Regions from separate parts of the Streptomyces sp. NPDC003456 genome, predicted to be linked through region 3. Evidence: riboswitches for the same ligand, from Rfam matches in the RefSeq annotation. Region 3 holds a riboswitch; each other region holds the start of a gene.
The links. A riboswitch is a leader RNA that binds a small molecule or an ion and turns the genes downstream of it on or off. The one in region 3 is predicted to bind cyclic di-AMP.
Positions count from the first base shown of each region.

Region 1 (6,501 bases), on a different contig from region 3:
CGGGTCGGCAACGGCGACGCGATCATCCTGCTGCGCGAGATGCTCGCCCCGGACTCCCTGGACGGCCTGCGCGTCTACTTCCCCGACCCGTGGCCCAAGAAGCGGCACCACAAGCGCCGCCTCATCCAGCCCGACTTCCTGTCCCTGGCCGCCACCCGGCTGCGGCCCGGCGCGCTGCTGCACTGCGCCACCGACTGGGAGCCGTACGCCGAGCAGATGCTCGAGGTCCTCACGGCCCACCCCGACTTCGCGAACACGCAGGCGGACGGCGGATTCGCCCCGCGCCCCGACTTCCGGCCGCTGACCCGTTTCGAGGGCCAGGGACTGGACAAGGGACATGTCGTGAACGACCTCCTGTTCCGGCGCGTACCACACGCGGACCAGCCCCAGCCCCTCGCAGGCACCTGACCGCACCCGTACGTTCCCGCCTGCGGACAGCGCCCCTCCGTCGTTAGGGTCAAAGCCGTGGCCACCAGTTCCCCGCATCCGTATCCCCGTGGTCCCGCCGGCGGCGCCCCCGTCGGCGGTTCCCTGCGGCACGCGCACTGGTGGCAGCGCCCCTGGGTGCGCTACGGCGCGCCGAGCACGCTGCTCGCGATATCCGGCCTGGTCATCCTCGCCCTGGTGCGCGAGGAGACCGGCACGGAGGGGTTCCTGGTCGGACTGGGCCTGGCCGTCCTCCCGGTCCCCCTGCTGCTCGCGTCGTTCCGCTGGCTGGACCGGGTGGAACCCGGCCCCTGGCGCAACCTGCTGTTCTGCTTCGCCTGGGGCGCGTGCGCGGCGGCGCTGATCGCGATCGTCGCCAACAGCTTCGCGACCAGATGGATAGCGACGGCGACCGCGGACCCGTCCCGCGCGGACACGCTCGGCGCGACGGTGATAGCGCCGGTGGTCGAGGAGTCCGCCAAGGCGGCCGCCGTCCTGCTGGTCTTCCTGTTCCGGCGGCGCGACTTCACCGGGATCATCGACGGCGTCGTCATCGCCGGCGTCACGGCGACCGGCTTCGCGTTCACCGAGAACATCCTCTACCTGGGCACCGCCTTCGGCACGGACCGCTTGACCGGCGGCACGGGCATCGCGTCCGTGACGGCGGCGACGTTCTTCGTGCGCATCGTCATGTCGCCGTTCGCCCACCCGCTGTTCACCGTCCTCACGGGCATCGGCTTCGGTGTCGCCGCCCTGCGCGGGGACGCGGGCCGGGTCCGCCGGGTGGTGTTCCCGCTCGCCGGGCTGCTGCTGGCGATGGGCATGCACGCGCTGTGGAACGGCTCCTCGTCGCTGGGCGAGTACGGCTTCTTCGCCGTGTACGCGGCGTTCATGGTGCCGATCTTCGGCCTGCTGACGTGGCTGGTGATATGGACCCGGCAGCGGGAGCTGCGGACCGTGCGGGAGGAGCTGCCCGCCTACGCGGTGGCCGGCTGGCTGGACCCGGCGGAGCCCTACGCGCTGGGCTCCATGCGGGCCCGGCGGATCGCCCGCGCCCGGGCCCGGCGCCACGCGGGCCGGGACGCGGCGCGGGAGGTGGCCCGGTACGAGGCGTACGCGACGTCCCTCGCGTTCCTGCGGCACCGGGCACGCCGCGGCCGGGCCGGCGCCGGCTTCACGGTGCGCGAGCGGGAGCTGCTCGGCGAGCTGTGGCGGCGCCGGGAGGCGGCCCGCCCGGCCCTGGTCCACGCGGCCCGGGTCACGTCCCCGCCGCCCCCGGTGATGTTCCCGCCCTGGCCGGCGCACGGGGTGCACGGTGCGTACGGGCAGGTGCCCGGGCCGGCTCCGTACCCGGCGTACAACCCCTACCGCTCCTGAGCCGCCGCTCCCCCCGCTCCCGTCAGGCCGACGCCTCGTCGAGCCGGGCGGTCTCCTCGTCCGTCAGGGTCAGCCCACCCACTCCGACCAGCGCCGGCAGCTGCTCCACCGTCCGAGCGGAGGCGATCGGGGCGACCACGGTCGGGCGGGAGGCCAGCCAGGCCAGGGCCACCGTCGCCACCGGCACCCCGTGCGCCGCGGCGATCCCGTCGAGCGCGTCGAGCACCCGGCGTCCCTGCTCGGTCTCCAGATGCCTGGCCGCGCCCCCGGCCCGCGCGCTCTCGACGGTCGTGCCGGGCCGGTACTTGCCGGTGAGGAAGCCGGACGCGAGCGCGTAGTACGGCACGGCCGCCAGGCCGCTGCGCTGGGCGAGGTCCTGCAGCTCGCCCTCGTAGGTGTCGCGGGAGACCAGGTTGTAGTGGGGCTGGAGGGCCACGTACCGGGCCAGGCCCTCGCGGTCGGAGAACTCCAGGGACTCCCGCAGCCGCTCCGCGGAGATGTTGGAGGCGGCGATGTACCGCACCTTGCCGGCCTTCACGAGGTCGTCGAGGGCGCCGATGATCTCCTCGACGGGCACCTCGGGCCGGTCGTAGTGGGTGTAGTAGAGGTCGATGTGGTCGGTGCGCAGCCGCCGCAGGGAGGCGTCGGCCGCGGCCTTGATGGTGGCGGCGGACAGCCCCTGGAAGTCGGGGTGCTGGCCGGCCTTGGTGGCGACGACCACCTCGGAGCGGTTGCCGCGTGCCTGGAGCCAGGCGCCGAGGATGCTCTCGGACTCGCCGCCCCGGTTGCCCTCGGCCCACGCCGAGTAGACGTCGGCGGTGTCGACGAAGTTGCCGCCGGCCGCCGTGTAGGCGTCGAGGACGGCGAAGGACTGGTCCTCGTCGGCGGTCCAGCCGAAGACGTTGCCGCCGAGGGCGAGCGGGAAGACCTCGAGGTCGGAGGAGCCGAGCTTGCGCAGAGACGTCGTGGCAGTCATGCCCTGCGTCAACGACCGTGCGGAACAGCCCATTCCGGCCGCGGCGCAAAGGTCGGGCAAACCGGCGCCGGAAGAACCGGCAGCCCTGGCGTCGGGGGGTCGTCGTCAGGGCTGCCGGTGCTTCGCGGGCGCGGTGCGTCTACGGGTTCAGTCCCTTGCCCCGCAGCCACGCCATGGGGTCGATGCCGCTCGCGGAGCCGGCGGAGTGGACTTCGAGGTGGAGGTGGGCGCCGGTGACGTTGCCGGTGGCGCCGACACGGCCGATGACGTCGCCGGTGCTGACCTTCTGGCCGACGCTCACGCCGATGGACGACTGGTGCGCGTACCAGATCTCGGTGCCGTCATCGAGGGTGAGGACGGTCTTGTAGCCGTACGAGCCGTTCCAGCCCGCCTCGGTGATGGTGCCGCTGTGGACCGCCTTGATCGGCGTGCCCGTGGGGGCGGCGAAGTCGAGGCCGGTGTGGTAGCCGGAGGACCAGTACGCGCCGGCCTGACCGAAGGAGGAGGTGATCGTGTACGAGGAGGTCGGCAGCGTGTACTGCTTGGCGAGGGCGGCGAGGCGCTCGGCCTCGGCCTTCTTCTCGGCCTCCTCCTCCGCCTTCCTCTTCGCCTCGGCGGCCTTGGCCTCGGCTTCCTTCTCCGCCTTGGCGACGGCCTCCTTGGCCGCCTTCTCGGCGGCGGCCGCGGCGTCCTCGGCGGCCTTGGTGTCGATCTGGTCCTGCTGGTGCTCGACCTGGGCCATGATCCGGGCGCGCAGAGCCTCACCGGCGCCGTCGGCGCCCTGCTCGGTCTCGGCCACGGTCGTGGTGCCCAGGCTGCTGAGCGGAGTGGCGGAACCTTCGGGGGTGTCGTCGTCCGAAAGGAGGGAACCCACCGAGGGAAGGTCCGGGACGGAGATCGACACCGGCGGCTTGCCGGTCTGGGCGCTGGCCATGCCACCCGCGCCGACGGCGGCTATGACACCGACGCCGAGGACGGTGGAGCTGCGGGCGAGCCCTCCGCCGCGCTGCTTGGAGACGCGGTGCCGGCCACGGACGGGGCGAACGGACTCCGCGGTGGGGTTCCACTCCTGGAACGGGCCCTCGTCGGTGCGCTGACGGCCGAAGCCGAAGGTCTCGGGGTCGCGCTGGTCCGCCGCGAACGGGGCCGTGGGGGCAGGCCGGTTGGACGCCACGTGGGCGTGCTCCTTTCCTTCCTTCTCGCCTACCGGGTTAGCTGACGGGTTCGGAGCAGGAAGGTCTCCTACGCGCGTATACCAGCCGTGCTGCCACGGCGGCATCCGCCCGATTCACCCCAAGTGGTGGTTCCCCGGTTCCCTTGCGGGATTCGGCGCGTGCGCACGGAGCCGCCTTCTGTGACGGCTGGGACGACCGCGCTGCGTTATCGAACGTTAATGGATGGCGCGGTGCGTATTCCAGCGCTTCAGCTTGATCATTAACCTTTTTCGCGCGGACCAACCTGCCATGACCGGGGTGAATCGGGCGAGTTGACCGCCCCTCCGGCGACACAGGGGACTTGACGGTGTGTCAGTTGTTATGCGCAGCGGGGCGGTTCACTCACGGTGCGTGATGGCCGGTCAGGGGCCGGAGGGGGAAATACACCGAGGGCCGGAACCCTTGTCGGATTCCGGCCCTCGGCCTTCAGTAGCGGGGACAGGATTTGAACCTGCGACCTCTGGGTTATGAGCCCAGCGAGCTACCGAGCTGCTCCACCCCGCGTCGTTGTGTTCACCAGTGTACGCCATCCGCGGGACCCTCCGCGCACACCCCGGCCCGAGGCCGTCGCCGCCCCGCGCCGGTACGGTCCCGGCGGCGGCCGGGACGGCGGGGCGGCGGGGACCGCTGTCAGCTCAGCAGGTGCCGGTTCGGGGCCTTGGCCCGCTCCTCGTACTCGGGCAGGACGACGACCCGCGCTCCCCCGGCGGCCAGGACGCCGCTGCCGTCGGCCCCGGCGACGAAGGTGTCCGGCTCGCGCCAGGCCGTGACGACCCGCCGCACACCCGCGTCCAGGATCAGCCGGGCGCAGGGCGCCGGCCGCGAGGCGCGGCGGGCGCAGGGTTCGAGGCTGCTGTAGACGGTCGCACCGGCGAGCCTCGGGTCGGCCGGGTCGAGCTTGGCCAGGGCCGCCTCCTCGGCGTGCAGGACCGGGTCGCCGCCCTCGCGGGAGTGGCCGCGGGCCAGCTCGGTGCCGTCCGCCGCGACCACGACGGCCCCGACGCTGAACGCCGTGTCCGAGGGCGGGCACCGCTGTGCCAGTTCGCAGGCGGCGGCCAGCCAGTGGTGGTCGGCGGCGACCGGGAGCGGTCCGGTGCCGGGGGCGGTCGGCTCGTAGCGCATGAGGACGACGTCCTCGATCCGGCGGGTCTCCAGCAGCCGCAGGCGGCCGGAGGGGTAACCGCCCGGGCCGAACAGGCGGGGCGCGGCGGGGTGGCCGACGAAGAGCGGGGCGAGGACCAGCTGGAGCTCGTCGGCGAGCCCTTGGGTGAGCAGCTGGGTGTGGATCAGGCCGCCGCCCTCGACCATGAGCCGCCGCACGCCGCGTACGTCGTGCAGGTGGGTGAGGAGCCGGCGCCAGTCGAGCGCGGTGCCCAGGGGGATGACGTCGGTGGCCAGGCCGAGGGCCCGGGCGCGCTCGGCGCCCTCGTCGGTGGTGTAGAGGACCTTCTCGCCGCCGGTGTGCCAGAAGTTGGCGTCCGGGTCCAGGTCACCGGTGCCGCTGACGGTGACCTTGAGGGGGTACGCGGGCCGGCCGGCGGCGGTGCGGGCGGCGCGGCGCTCCGGGGAGTTCACCAGGAGGCGCGGGTTGTCGGCCCGGATCGTGCCGGCGCCCACCAGGATCGCGTCGACCGACGCGCGCACCTCGTCGACCCGGTCGAAGTCGGCCGGGCTCGACAGGAGCAGGCGTTCGGGTCCGGTGTCGTCCAGGAAGCCGTCGAGGGAGACGGCGGCGGACAGCAGGACGTACGGGTGAGGCATCGACGCTCCGCGGCTGGTCGGGAGGGGCAGGACGGGACGGGACCCGAGGGCGGGGGACCACCGGACGGCTCCGGCGGACCCGGCGAGCCCGGTGGACCCGTCGGACCCGTCGAGCCCGGGGGACCCATTGGACATGGTGACCCGGCGGACCCGGCGGCCCATTGGCCCGGGGGACCCGCCACAGGCCGCCCGGCAGGCCCGCGAACCCCTCGGGCAGGCCCGGCGAGCTTGGTTCAAGTTTGAAACAAAACTACACTGGCGGCATGACGACTCGCTGGCTCACCCCCGAGGAGCAGCGCGCCTGGCGCGCCTACATCGCCGCCTCGCTGCTCCTGGAGGACGCGATCGACCGGCAGCTCCAGCAGGACGCCGGCATGCCGCACCTGTACTACTCCATCCTCTCGGTCCTGTCCGAGTCGCCGGAGCGCCGGCTGCGCATGACCGATCTCGCCGAGCGGCTGAAGATCACCCGCAGCCGGCTGACGTACGCGGTCACGCGGCTGGAGAAGGACGGCATGCTGCGGCGTGAGGCCTGCGCGGACGACAAGCGGGGCAGTGTCGCGGCCCTGACCGACCAGGGCTTCGCCGTGCTGGAGCGGTCCGCGCCCGGACACGTCGAGACGGTGCGCAGCTTCCTGTTCGACCGGCTGAGCGAGGAGCAGGTCGGGCACCTGGAGGAGATCTCGACGGCGATCGCGCGCGGCCTGCAGGAGGACGGGGCGCGGCCGGCGGCGGACGACGTGCCGT
Region 1 covers NZ_JBIAOK010000006.1:632,670-639,170, reverse strand. Annotated here, with positions in the region: gene trmB (tRNA (guanosine(46)-N7)-methyltransferase TrmB) at 1-408, shown strand, start outside; gene ACFYWG_RS27290 (PrsW family intramembrane metalloprotease) at 466-1,803, shown strand; gene ACFYWG_RS27285 (aldo/keto reductase) at 1,826-2,779, opposite strand; gene ACFYWG_RS27280 (M23 family metallopeptidase) at 2,919-3,953, opposite strand; cyclic di-AMP (ydaO/yuaA leader) riboswitch at 3,965-4,121, opposite strand; tRNA gene ACFYWG_RS27275 (tRNA-Met) at 4,424-4,497, opposite strand; gene ACFYWG_RS27270 (dihydrofolate reductase family protein) at 4,624-5,754, opposite strand; gene ACFYWG_RS27265 (MarR family winged helix-turn-helix transcriptional regulator) at 6,018-6,501, shown strand, end outside.
Region 1: another riboswitch for cyclic di-AMP. It lies ahead of ACFYWG_RS27280 (M23 family metallopeptidase); the one in region 3 lies ahead of ACFYWG_RS32365 (transglycosylase SLT domain-containing protein).

Region 2 (6,501 bases), on a different contig from region 3:
GAGTCGCAGGCCGCGCTCCCGGCGCCGGTGCGCCACGTCGGCCGCCACATGGATGAGCAGTCGCTCCTGCTCGTGGGGGGTCAGCTGCACGTCCCACCTCACCGTCCTCGCTCCGGACCGAGCGGGGTCCGGTTGCCGCCGCCACGGGGCGACGAGCCGGGTGGCGTGCGCGGCAGGCTAGTTGGACCGCGTTTCGGGCGCGTTAACCGAGGTGTGCTCCGTCGGTGGCGCGGGGGGCGAGGTGGGCTCCACCGGCGGCGGCGGACGGGTCGGGCATGCTCATCAGCGCCCGCAGTCCGTCCCGGAGGATCTCCACCGGCGCCGGGCCGAACAGGGACTGCTGGGCGATGAAGCCGAGCACCGAGGCGATCATCGTGCGGGCCACGTGGTCGGGTGCGACGTCCGCCCGCATCATCCCGGCCTCCTGGTAGGCCGCGACGATCCTGCCCCAGGACGCGCGGACCGAGCCGTAGCCCTCCCGGAGCAGGGCGGCCAGCTCCTCGTTGCGCAGGGTCTCCGTCCAGACCTGGATGACGAGCCGGGGGAAGGCGGGCCGGCCGTCGACGACCAGGGACTCGCGGGCGCCGAGCGTCCTGCCGAGCACGGAGGCGACGAGCTCGTCGGGGGGCGGCGGCGGGGTCAGCCGGGCCGCCTCCTCGAAGGCCTCCCGGACGGAACCGAGGACCTCGGCCACGATCGCGCCGATCAGCTCCTCCTTGCCGCTGAAGTAGCGGTAGACGGCGCCGGCCGAGAGGTCGACCTCCTTCAGCACGTCCTGCATGGACGTGGCGTGGAAGCCGTTGCGGGCGAAGCAGAGGGCCGCGCCGTCGAGGATCTGGCGGCGGCGGGCGTCGAGATGTTCCTGGGACACGCGGGCCATGGTCCCCAAACTAAAACGAATATTCATTCTTGACAAGACGCGCCCCGCGGAGGACGGTGGGGAACAAGCAAAACGAACGATCCTTCTTTTTAGCTCGACCCGTTGTCTCATCTCGGCTCCACACCACTGCGCTTCCGCAGACGTCCCCCAGGAGACACCCATGTCCTCCCGTACACGCCCCCTGATCGCGGTCGCCGTCCTCGTGCCGGTCCTCGCCGCCCTGGCCCTGTGGGCCTTCGCCTGGCCGGCCGCCCGTATCGCCCCCCGCGACCTGCCGCTGGGCGTCGCCGGCCCGACCGTCGCGGCGGCCCAGGTCGAGCGGCAGCTGGAGCAGCACGAGGGCGCCTTCGAGATCCACCGCTACGCCGACGGGGCCGCCGCCCGGGACGCCATAGAGGACCGCAGCGTCTACGGCGCGGTCGTGGTGACGCCCCAGGGGCCCGAACTGCTCACGGCGTCCGCGGCCGGGCCGGCCGTCGCCCAGTTCCTGGAGCAGGCCGTGGCCCAGCGGGCCTCCGCCGAGGGCACCCGGGTGAAGGTGGTCGACGTCGTGCCCACTCCGGCGAGCGATCCCCGCGGCGCGGTGCTGAACGCCGCCGTGCTCCCCCTCGCCCTGGCCGGTATCGCGGCCGGTGCGGTGGTGACCCTGCTGGGGCTGCGCGGCATGCGTGCCGTGACGGCACTGCTGGTGGCGTCCGCACTGGTGGGCGCGGTCGGGGCGGTGATCGCGCACAGCTGGCTCGGGGCCCTCGCGGGCGACTGGTGGGTGGAGGCTTCGGTGCTCGGCCTGTCCACCCTGGCCGTGGGCGCGGCCGTCGCGGGGCTCGCCGCCCTGGTCGGCCCGGCCGGCACGGGCATCGGGGCAGCCCTGGTGATGCTGATCGGCAACCCCTTCTCCGGCGCCACGACGGCCCCGCAGATGCTCCCGGAGCCGGCCGGGGCGATCGGCCAGTGGATGCCGCCCGGTGCGGGGACCTCGCTGCTGCGCTCGGTGGCCTTCTTCGACGGCTCCGCCGCGACCGGACCGGCGCTCACCCTGACGTGGTGGGCGGCGCTGGGGCTCGGGGCCGTACTGCTCGGCAACGCGCTGCGGGCCCGGAGGAAGGACAGCGCCCCCACCGGCGGCTCCCGGGACCTCGCGACGGTCGGCTGACCGCGGCCGCCGCCCCGGGCGACGGCACCCGAACGACCGTGCACCCCCGCTGTAGCGGACGGGGGTGCACGGTTCTCTGCTGTCGGGGCGCACGCCGACCGCTCGCCCCGCCACACCGGTTCCGGACTCCCCCGGCTCTCCCCGCGCTCCGAGCGGAGGCGGAGTTGACCGGCCGTTACCTCGAGGTCGCCGACGACCCGTCGGACCGATCAACCCGGCGCAGCGCGGCGGCACCTGCCGCGGACCGCACGCGGCCCGGATGCCGGTGGCCGAGGCGGCCGCACTGCGCGACACGCTCACTCCGATGCACCAAAGGCCCGAGGCGGAATTGAACGCCGCGACGCCGGCGCGGGCTCCGGGCGTGCTGGCCGGCGAAGCGCGCACGGCCCGCGTCACCCTTCCGCCGCAGTCGGCCAGTTGAGGCGGGTGGGCATCCCGTGGAGCCCCGGTCGCCGGAGCGTCCGGCTCCGAGTTGAAACCGACCAAACGACGTACCCCTGTTAGGAGTAGACGCGCCTGCGGATTTCGGGTGGCCGAACTTGCGCAGCGGACCTGGCCGGTGGGCGGAATCGGACATTCCCTTGCTGGTCGGACCGTCCACGGAGGGGTGGACACCGGCTCGAACACACACGTGTCCACCCGAACGGGTGAGTGGTGAGTAACAACACAAATCCTCGGTTCCGTTGGGATTTCCGGACAGCGATGAGTCAAGATCCCTGACTGACGACAAGCCCCCGCCGCAGCGGCGGGGCGATCCGGGCGGACGCCGAGTCCTGCCGCCGCCCGGATGACCGGTCGACAGGAGTGGATCGGCAGGAGTGGAGGACCCGAGCACGACGGGTCGCCGGGACGGTCACGCCATGACCGGGTCCGAGCAGCCCTTGGGGTGAAGCCGCGTCAGCGGCCGGGCAACTTCGCCAGCCCGAATCCGACAGGTCATCCTTCACAGGCGGCTGACGAAGGGTTGCGCATGACTGCGCTCAATCGTGTCCCGTCGCTCATGGCCCGTGCCGGTACGGCCTCGGCTCTCACCATCGCCGCCGTCGGCGGCTCGATAGTGGCGCCCGGCTTCTCGTCCGAGGCCGCGGCAGCCACCCCGGCGACCAAGGCACTCCAGATCGCGGCCTCGAAGAAGGGATCGCCGTACAAGTACGGGGCCACCGGTCCGCACCGGTTCGACTGCTCCGGGCTGACGCTGTACTCGTTCAAGAAGGCGGGCAAGAAGCTCCCGCGCACGGCCGCCCAGCAGTACAACAAGACGCGCCACATCTCCGCCAAGAGCCGCAAGGCCGGGGACCTGGTGTTCTTCCACTCGGGCAAGAACGTGTACCACGTCGGTATCTACGCGGGTAAGAACAAGCTCTGGCACTCCCCGAAGACCGGGGACGTGGTGCGACTGCAGAAGATCTGGACCAAGAGCGTCTGGTACGGGCGCGTGAAGTGATCCCTCCGGCGTGCGGCGGCGTCCTGACGCGCCGCCGCACGCCGGGGCGTGAAGCGGGCCCGGATGGTTACCCGTGCGGGTATGGCCGAGCACCGCCCCTGCACCGCTCGCAACGAGACACCGCTGCAACGAGCGGACAGGAACTTCGTCGAGCTGCTCCAGGAGCTGCGCGTCACCCAGACGGGCGTGCAGATCCTGTTCGCCTTCCTGCTGTCCCTGGCCTTCACCGCACGCTTCGCCGACCTCGACGGGGTCCAGCGCGTCACCTACGTCGTCACGCTGCTGCTGGCGGTCCTGGCCGCGGCACTCTTCACGGCGCCGGCGGCCCTGCACCGCTCGCTGTTCCGGCAGGGCGCCAAGCCGCGCATCGTGCAGGTCTCCTCGCGCCTGGCGACCGTCGGCCTGGCCGTGCTGGTGTTCGCCTTCAGCGGCTCGGTGCTTCTGGTGGTGGACGTGACGACCGGCCGCTGGGGCGGCGTCGGGGCGGGCGCGGCCACGTTCCTGGTCTGCGCCGGCCTGTGGGGGCTGCTGCCGCGGCTGGTGCGGCGCTCGGGACTGCGGGCGGAGGCCCGCGCCCCCGCTCCCCGCGAGGACGCCGGGGATCCGCCCCGGCCCGCCCCCGCCGTCCCCGGGCCCGGGCGGCGCACGGTGGCGCAGCCGACGCGGCGCATCGGGCCGCAACGCCGGGAGGCCCCGGTCAGGCGCCGCTGAGCGGCCGGGCTGGCGTGCCGAGGGAGAGCGGAGGGGTTCAGGGGGCCAGAGAGCGGCACGGGACGCAAGGGACGGTTCCGGAGCCTCAGCAGGGAGGTACAGGGGCCGGGGTCGGGAGAGGGCAGTCGGGGGACGTCGGAGACGGGGCAGGTCCGGACCTGGAGAGACCGGCCGGAGCCGGGGAAGGATCGGACCGGACGAGGCCGGGTTCCGGGGTGGTCGGGACCGGGCAACGCCGGAACCGGCGTCCTACTGTTCCTGCGGGCCTGCGGACGGTACCGACTGGGCCGGGATGACCCAGGGCAGCTCGATCGAGATGGTCTTGCCGCCCTCACGGGTCGGGCGGATGCGGAGCTTGCCGCCGCACTCCGCGGTCAGCCACCGGATGATGACCAGGCCGCGGCCGTTGTCCTGCTGGACGGCGGCGGGCAGCCGTCTGGGGAAGCGCGGGTGGCTGTCGGTGACGCCGATGGTCAGCTGCTCGTCCCGGTCGAGCTCGACGTCCACCGTGAAGGTGGGCGACTGGCCGAAGGTGTGCTGGACGGCGTTGGTGGCCAGTTCGGAGATGATCAGCCGGACCGTGTCGGACACGTCCGTGTCCGCCGGCAGGCCCCACTCCGCCAGCGTGTCCACCACGTAGGCGCGCGCCGCGGAGACCGAGGCGGGATCGCTCGGCAGAGTGACGGATGCTTCCAGATGGTCTGCCATGGCGACGTCGTCCCTTTCCCACGGGACCGCAGCCCGACACAACGCGGATGGTTCGAGTACGGTCCCGGACTGGTGCTTCGTCGCCAGGGTGCCACCACAACACCCCCGTAGGACGGCGATCCACCAAGATATGCATATATCTGTCGCTCAAAGCGGTGAACTCTGCGACGGGAGACCGGATGCGGATGGCCCGTAAGGAGTAAGGAGAAGCCCATGCAGCACGGCCCCGCGGTGCGTCGGCGGAAACTGGGCGCCGAACTGCGAGCCCTGCGCGCGTCGGCGGGACTGACCAGCGGTGAGGCGGCCCGGCTGGTGGGCTGGCACCAGTCCAAGGTCAGCCGGATCGAGACCGGCACGAGCGGGGTCAAAGCCGCCGACGTGCGGTTACTCCTCGACGCCTACGGGGTGGCCGACTCCCCACTCCGCGAACTGCTCACGGTGCTGGCCGGCTCCGACGACAGCGGGGGACGGCACCACTGGTGGCACGCCTACCGCGGTGTACTGCCCCCGACCTACCGCGACTTCATCAGCCTGGAGTCCCAGGCCACCGCGATGCGCACGCTGGAGACCACGGTCGTCCCGGGCCTGCTCCAGACGCCCGAGTACGCCCGCGCGGTGACCAGGGCGGCGGTGGGGAACGTGCCGGAGGACCGGCTCGACACCCTCGTGGAGGTGCGCCTCGCCCGGCAGGACGTGCTGCGCGCCGACCCGCCGCTGGAGCTGAGCGCCGTCCTGGACGAGGCGGTGCTGCGGCGGGAGGTGGGCGGCCCCGGGGTCATGGCGCGGCAACGGGAACGGCTGGTGGAAGCGGCGCGGCTGCCCCACGTACGGCTGCGGGTGCTGCCGTTCGCCGCCGGGGCGCATATCGGGGTGACCGGGCCTTTCGTCATCTTGTCATTTTCGAGCACTTCTGATCTGGACGTGGTTGTTCTCGACCACTTGACGAGTAGCCTCTACCTCGAACGGAAAGAAGACCTCAGGGCCTACACGGAGGCCTTCAACTCCCTTCTGATCCACGCCCTTTCGCCCGAGGATTCGTTGGATTTCATCGCCGGGACAGTCACCGGCGCGTAAGGAGGCACCATGCGTGCACTGCCTCGTCATGTCCCCTCGAGTCGCGACCTGCACGGTGTGCGGTGGCTGCGCAGCAGTCACAGCACCGGCGCGAACAACTGCGTCGAGACCGCGTGTCCGGACACCCCGCCCTGGGCCGGACTGCTCGCCGTGCGCGACTCCAAGGCCCCGGACGGGCCCGCGCTGCTCTTCTCACCGCAGAGCTGGGCGGGATTCACCGCCGCCCTGGACCGTCTTGTGAAACCCCTCTGATCCGTCCCATCAGTCGAAGCAGTCGGATTCAGTCCGTCCTCGTGCGGCGCACGGCCGTGTCACGCCGACTCATGGCCGCGTCCCGCCGATCAGTCGTACAGCGCGTTCGATCTGTTCACCGGTCAAGTCCGCGCGGGCGGTCAGCCTGAGCCGGGAGATGCCGTCGGGCACGGAGGGAGGACGGAAGCAGCCCACGGCCAGGCCCGCCGCGCGGCACGCGGCCGCCCAGCGCACCGCGTCCTCGGCCGAGGGCGCCCGCACCGAGACCACCGCGGCGTC
Region 2 covers NZ_JBIAOK010000002.1:111,252-117,752, reverse strand. Annotated here, with positions in the region: gene ACFYWG_RS06065 (urease subunit gamma) at 1-90, opposite strand, end outside; gene ACFYWG_RS06060 (TetR/AcrR family transcriptional regulator) at 203-880, opposite strand; gene ACFYWG_RS06055 (ABC transporter permease) at 1,041-2,033, shown strand; cyclic di-AMP (ydaO/yuaA leader) riboswitch at 2,788-3,000, shown strand; gene ACFYWG_RS06050 (C40 family peptidase) at 3,004-3,477, shown strand; gene ACFYWG_RS06045 (DUF6328 family protein) at 3,559-4,188, shown strand; gene ACFYWG_RS06040 (ATP-binding protein) at 4,438-4,896, opposite strand; gene ACFYWG_RS06035 (helix-turn-helix domain-containing protein) at 5,110-5,970, shown strand; gene ACFYWG_RS06030 (DUF397 domain-containing protein) at 5,980-6,222, shown strand; gene ACFYWG_RS06025 (8-amino-7-oxononanoate synthase) at 6,292-6,501, opposite strand, start outside.
Region 2: another riboswitch for cyclic di-AMP. It lies ahead of ACFYWG_RS06050 (C40 family peptidase); the one in region 3 lies ahead of ACFYWG_RS32365 (transglycosylase SLT domain-containing protein).

Region 3 (6,501 bases):
GGCCCGTTCCCGCGTGGCCACGACGACACTGGCGAACGGCGGCTTGCCGGACCGCCCCCCTTCCGTGACGGGAACCGCGGGGCACTCCATCGCCGCCCGGGCCGCCAGCACGGCCTTCGGGTCGGCGCCCCGCGGCACGTGGGCGAGCAGCGTGCCCACCGGCCGGCCCCTTCTGCGCACCAGCACGAACACCTCCCCGGCCGTGACCGGGGGACTGCCCGGGCCGGGGACGAGCACCGCCTCCTCGCCGTCGAGGTCCAGTTCGGCGACCTGTACCGCCCCGATGGCCAGGAACCGCCGTATCTCCTGCCGCGCACGTGCCGTACGGGCCATGCGCCCTCCCTCCACTGGTGTCAGGTACGGCGCAGCCGGGCCGCGCCCTTCAGGGTCCGCGCCGCCAGGGCCGCCAGCGGCGGCCGGGCGCGGACGAAGCTGTGCGCGCGGCGTACCGGCTCGCGGCGCAGCCAGTGCAGTACCGCGCCCGCCCCCGGCCGCAGCACCGCGCCTTCGTACACGGGCAGTTCGCCCGTCTTCAGCGCGTCCTTGTACTCGGCGGCCCCCCGCCCCAGGTCGAGCGTGGCGATGCCCTCGGCGGCCGCCGCCTCGGCCATGCGCAGATGCAGCACCAGACCCGGCGAGAACTTCGCGAACTCCGGGTCGTAGGCCGGGAACCAGCAGGCCAGGACCGAGGCGGAGCGCAGTCCGAAGTGGGCGGCGACGGGCCGCTCACCCGCGTACAGCACGGACAGTGTGCCGCTGCACTGCGCCGCCCGCGTCCGGGCCAGCCGCCCCACGAGCCGGGTGATCCACTCCTGCGCGAACCGGTCCCGGCGCCCCGTCCTGCGGTACTGCGCCGACTTCCACTCCATGAGCGTGCGCAGCGCGGCCGGGTCGCGCTCGTCGAAGACGAAGCGCAGCGCGCCCACCTGCCGTCCCAGCCGGCGCTCCTTGGCCAGGGTCGTCTTGAGGAACTTCGGCGACCGGCCGCGCAGCACCGACTCGTAGGTCTCGTAGCCCTTCTCCACGTCGACGACGAACGTGGCGTGCTCCTCGGCCGCGTGCCCGACGAACAGCCGCTGCTCCGCCTCCAGGTTGTCGAAGGCGAAGCTCGACAGCGAGCAGGCCCGCAGCAGTTCGCCCGTTTCCAGGGCCAGGCCGGGACGCAGGATCGCGCCCTGGGCGTCGGAGACGCCGAGCCCGATGGCCCGGCCCTGCCCCAACGGGCCGCGCTCGTACGGCAGGAAGCCGGCCGGCTGCGCCCCGTCGTGGACCACGGCCACGCGGGCCCGCGGCCTCACCAGGCCGACGGCCTCGGTGAACTCCGGTTCCATGAAGGGGTTGCGCGGAGCGTGGGAGGCGGCGCGCAGCGCACGCCAGTGCTCCCGCTCCTCTTCGCCGAGCTCCCCGGGCCCGGCCACACGTATGCGTCCACTGCTCAACCCGACCCCCCGATCAAGTCCCCCCTGGACACATGGAAGGTACCGCCCGGGACGGTCCCTCGGGTAGGTAACGGAGCATGTTGTTGCCAACCGGTGCAGAGGCCTTCAACCGGGCAATCGGTGTCCGCAGCACGATGAAACGAAGGGGTGCACTGTCCGTATTCTCTGATCATGGCCGCACCCCTCGCTTATTCACTCATCGCCACCGATCTGGACGGGACGCTGCTGCGCGGCGACGACACCCTGTCCGACCGGTCTCTTGCCGTGCTCGCGCGGGTGGCGGACGCCGGCGCCCAGCACCTCGTGGTGACGGGCCGCCCGGCGCCCAGAGTGCGGCCCCTCCTGGACGACCTGCGCTGCACGGGGCTCGCGGTGTGCGGACAGGGCGCGCAGGTGTACGACGCCGGCGCGGACCGGCTGCTGTGGTCCATCACGCTGGACCGGGAGCTGGCGGAGACCGCCCTGGGCAAGATCGAGGCCGAGGTGGGCCAGGTGTACGCGGCGGTCGACCAGGACGGTGTGGACGGCCTGACGCTCATCGAGCCGGGCTACCTCATGCCGCACCCGACCCTGCCCGCGGTCCGCGTCGAGCGGCGCGACGACCTGTGGTGCGCGCCGATCAGCAAGGTGCTGCTGCGCCACCCCTACCTGTCGGACGACGAACTGGCGGCGACGGCCCGTTCGGTGGTCGGCTCACTGGCGACGGTCACGATGTCCGGGCCGGGCACGGTGGAGCTGCAGCCGTGCGGGGTGACCAAGGCGACGGGCCTGGCGCTGGCGGCGGAGCACCTGGGGCTGCGGCCCGAGGACACCCTGGCCTTCGGTGACATGCCCAACGACATCCCGATGTTCGACTGGGCCGCGCGCGGGGTGGCGATGGCCAACGCCCACCCCGAGCTGAAGGCGGTGGCCGACGAGGTGACCCTGTCGAACGAGGACGACGGCATCGCCGTCGTCCTCGAGCGACTGCTGGGCGGGGCGGCTCAGTACGGGCCGTTGACGTTGTCGATCGAGCCGTAGCGGTCGGCCGCGTAGTTGCAGGCCGCCGTGATGTTGGCGACCGGGTCGTACGGGTCGAAGGGGGTTCCGTCCACGTGGTAGGCGGCGAAGGTCGGGTCGATGACCTGGAGCAGCCCCTTGGACGGGGTGCCCTTGGCCGCGTTCGAGTCCCAGTTGTTGATCGCCAGGGGGTTGCCGGAGGACTCGCGCATGATGTTGCGGTGGATGCCGTCGTAGGTGCCCGGGATCCCCTTCTGCGCCATGATGTCCAGCGCCTCGCGGATCCAGCCGTCCAGGTTGTCCGCGTAGGTCTTCGCGGAGGCCTGGGTGGCCTGGGCGACACCGCCGGCGGGCTTCACCGCGGGCGCGGCGGCCGGCTTCACGGCGGGCTTCTCGGCGGGCGCCGACGACGGGGCCGCCTTCTTCCCGGGGGTGGTGGCCTCGGCGCCCTTCACCTTCAGCTTCAGACCCGGGTGGATCAGCTTCGGGTTGTCGCCGACGGCCGCGCGGTTGTCCTTGTACAGCTGCTTCCAGCCGCCGGAGACGTCGTGGGTGTCGGCGATGCGGTAGAGCGTGTCGCCCTTGGCGACGGTGTACGTCAGCGACTTCGCGGGCTGGGCGGCCTGCGGCAGGACGTGCGCGGCGGGCGCGCTCTGCGGCTCGGCGGCGACGGCGTGGGCCGCGCCGAGGAGCGGCAGGGTCAGGGCCGCCCCGCCGGTGCCGGCTGCGACGACACCACGGGTGATCGGGTTCATGCGGGCGCGACGGTGCTTGCCTCGTCCGGGCATGGCGATGTTCCTCTCCGGCGCCTGCGAGGTGAGCTGTCGGGTTCGGGCCGGGAGGTGCCCGGCCGCGTGCGGCACCGTGTGCCGTGCGCGGCTTCACCCCGAGCCGTTCCGCGGTGCGGACCGGCGACGTACCTGGGTCCCCCGCTCCTGCCCTGCGTGAGTGAGTCGGTTGATGGGTGTCCGGGCGGTGGCAGGATTCGGCGTCCGCCGGACAGGGCGGGAACGTATGCGAGAGCACATGTCGGGAACAAGCACCGGAGTCACATATGACGCTTGTTGACCTTGGTCGACCGGTATGGGGCAGCTTGATCCTTTGCATTGGCCAAGGCTCAACTCGCGTGCCGGGAAAGGGCGTAGGAGCGGCGGTCTGCCACGGGCCGTGAAAGGGTGGGCGTGATTCAACTCACTGATCACGCCTGGTGGAGCAAATTCCGCAAACGGCGATTCGCTTACTCATAAGGGCAAATCAGGCATAGGTCACTACCTCCGGGTAAGGCGATAAATGTCTGCTCATATGACCTGATCGAAAACATTGCGGTCGTGATCGGATACCACCCGGCCTGTAACCATGGGCGCTGGCGGTGATCGAAACGTGACCGGATACGCTGACTCGAGTGAGGGCAGCGACCTATCGACAATCCGCGTAAGCACCGGCAGACACCAGCAGACAGGAGACCCCTCGTGACCGACGTCGGGCCGTTCGGGCTGAGCGTGCGGGACCAGGCTCTGGAAGCCGATGTCCAGGCCGGACTGACGGCTGTCGAGGAAGGCTTGCTCGAGGCCACCAAGAGCGAGGTGCCCTTCATCACGGAGGCCGCCCAGCACTTGGTGCGCGCCGGCGGCAAGCGGTTCAGGCCGCTGCTCGTGATGCTCGCCGCCCAGTTCGGCGACCGGTACGCGCCGGGGATCGTGCCCTCGGCCGTCGTCGTGGAGCTGACCCACCTCGCCACGCTGTACCACGACGACGTGATGGACGAGGCCGCCGTGCGCCGCGGCGTCGCGAGCGCGAACACCCGCTGGGGCAACTCCGTCGCGGTCCTCACCGGCGACTTCCTCTTCGCCCGCGCCTCGCACATCCTGGCCGACCTCGGCCCGGAGGCCGTGCGGGTGCAGGCCGAGGCGTTCGAACGGCTGGTGACCGGCCAGATCCTGGAGACCGCCGGACCGCAGGACGGCCGCGATCCCGTCGAGCACTACCTCGACGTGCTGGGCGGCAAGACCGGCTCGCTCGTCGCCGTCTCGTGCCGGTTCGGCGCGATGATGTCCGGCGCCGACGAGGGGGTCGTGCACGTCCTGACCCAGTACGGCGAGCGGCTCGGTGTCGCCTTCCAGCTCGCGGACGACGTCCTGGACATCGCCTCCGACTCCCACGAGTCCGGCAAGACCCCCGGCACCGACCTGCGCGAGGGCATCCCCACCCTGCCGGTGCTCCGGCTGCGCGAGCGGGCCGCCCGGCTCGGCCTCGCCGAGGACGTCGCCCTGTGCGAACTGCTCGACTCCGACCTCACCGACGACGCCCGGCACGCCGAGGCGCTGCGGCGCCTGCGCGCCCACCCGGCGCTGGAGCAGGCCCGCCAGGACACCGTCCGCTACGCCCGGGACGCCCGCTCGGCGCTGGCGCCGCTGCCCGACTGCGCCGCGAAGACGGCGCTGCTGGAGCTGTGCGACGCCGTGGTGCACCGCGCCGGCTAGCCGCCGTGACTCCCTCGACCCCTACGGGTCGGGGGAGGAGCAACCCCCGTGTGTCATACCCCAGCAGTACGCGGAGTTGAGCCCGCGGTCTGACGTATCCGGTCGGCCTTTTTGGTCAGATGGAAAGCACGGAAGACACCACCCTCACCTGTTCGGGTGAGAATGGCGGCTCAGGGACGAGTGCGTGCACGACACGGACAGCCGCCGCCGACGACGGAGGTAAGGCACACATGGCACCGTACGCATCCGACGACAGCACGACCGGCGGGGAGGCCGACGAGCAGGGCTCCCGGCGGCGCAGGGCCGCTCGGTACGTCGTCCCGGTCACGGTGATCGGGGTGGCGGCTGCGACGATCGGCCTGGTCCCCGCACTCGCCGACTCCGGCGACCCCGACCTCCCGGAGATCACCGCCCAGCAGCTCATCGAGAAGATCGCCGAGTCGGACGTCGAGCAGCTGTCCGGCACGGTGAAGATCACCACCGACCTGGGTCTGCCGGACCTCGGCGGCCTGGAGTCCGGCCTGCTGTCCGGAGCCGCGAGCGGCGGCGACGGCTCCTCCGCCGACCCGACCGCCAAGCTCACCCGACTCGCCTCCGGCACGCACACGTTGCGCGTCGCCGCCGACGGCCCGGACCGGCAGAAGCTCTCCCTGCTGGAGGACGCGGCCGAGTACAGCGTCATCCACAACGGCAAGGACGTCTGGGCCTACGACAGCAAGTCCGGCGAGGTCTACCACGGCACCGGTGCGCAGAGCCCGAAGGCCGGGAAGGAGCAGCCGCCCGCCACGCCGAAGGACTTCGCCGAGGAGGTGCTGAAGGCCGTCGACGGCACCACCTCCGTCACGGTGGACGGCACCGCGCGGGTCGCCGACCGCGACGCCTACAAGCTGGTCGTCAAGCCGAAGCAGTCCGGTTCGACGGTCGGTGCCGTCACCGTGGCGGTGGACGCCGAGACCGGGATGCCGCTGAAGTTCACCCTGGTTCCCGCGAGCGGCGGCTCGGCCGTCGTCGACGCCGGCTTCACCAAGGTCGACTTCTCCCGGCCGGCCGCCTCCACCTTCGACTTCACCCCGCCCGAGGGCGCGAAGGTCACCGAGGAGAAGGATGCCGGCAAGGACTTCGGCAAGGGCTTCGGCAAGGACTTCGAGAAGGACCTCGAGAAGCACGCCCCGAAGTCCGGGAAGGACCTCGGCCGGGACGGCGACGGCATGAAGACCATCGGCGAGGGCTGGAACGCGATCGCGACCTTCGACACCGGCGGCGAGGGCGTTCCCTCCGGCGGCGGGGGCGACCTCGGCGGGTTCGTCGACTCGCTCGGCGACAAGGTCACCGGCGAGTTCGGCTCGGGCACGGTCTTCTCCACCCGCCTGATCAACGCCCTCGTCACCGACGACGGCCAGGTCTACGTCGGTGCGGTCACCAAGGACGCGCTGGTGAAGGCGGCCGACGCCGGCAAGTGACTCCCCTCGCGCGCCGGGGGAACCGGCAGCGCGCGGCCGGGGCCGTCAAGGGACGATGAGGCGGAGGGCGGAGCGTCCGCCGCGGAGCCGGTCGTCGCCACCCGCGCGCTCACGAAGCGCTCC
Region 3 covers NZ_JBIAOK010000010.1:11,241-17,741, reverse strand. Annotated here, with positions in the region: gene ACFYWG_RS32380 (glycosyltransferase) at 1-333, opposite strand, end outside; gene ACFYWG_RS32375 (GNAT family N-acetyltransferase) at 354-1,424, opposite strand; gene ACFYWG_RS32370 (HAD family hydrolase) at 1,611-2,459, shown strand; gene ACFYWG_RS32365 (transglycosylase SLT domain-containing protein) at 2,423-3,226, opposite strand; cyclic di-AMP (ydaO/yuaA leader) riboswitch at 3,230-3,399, opposite strand; gene ACFYWG_RS32360 (polyprenyl synthetase family protein) at 3,908-4,918, shown strand; gene ACFYWG_RS32355 (outer membrane lipoprotein carrier protein LolA) at 5,149-6,378, shown strand.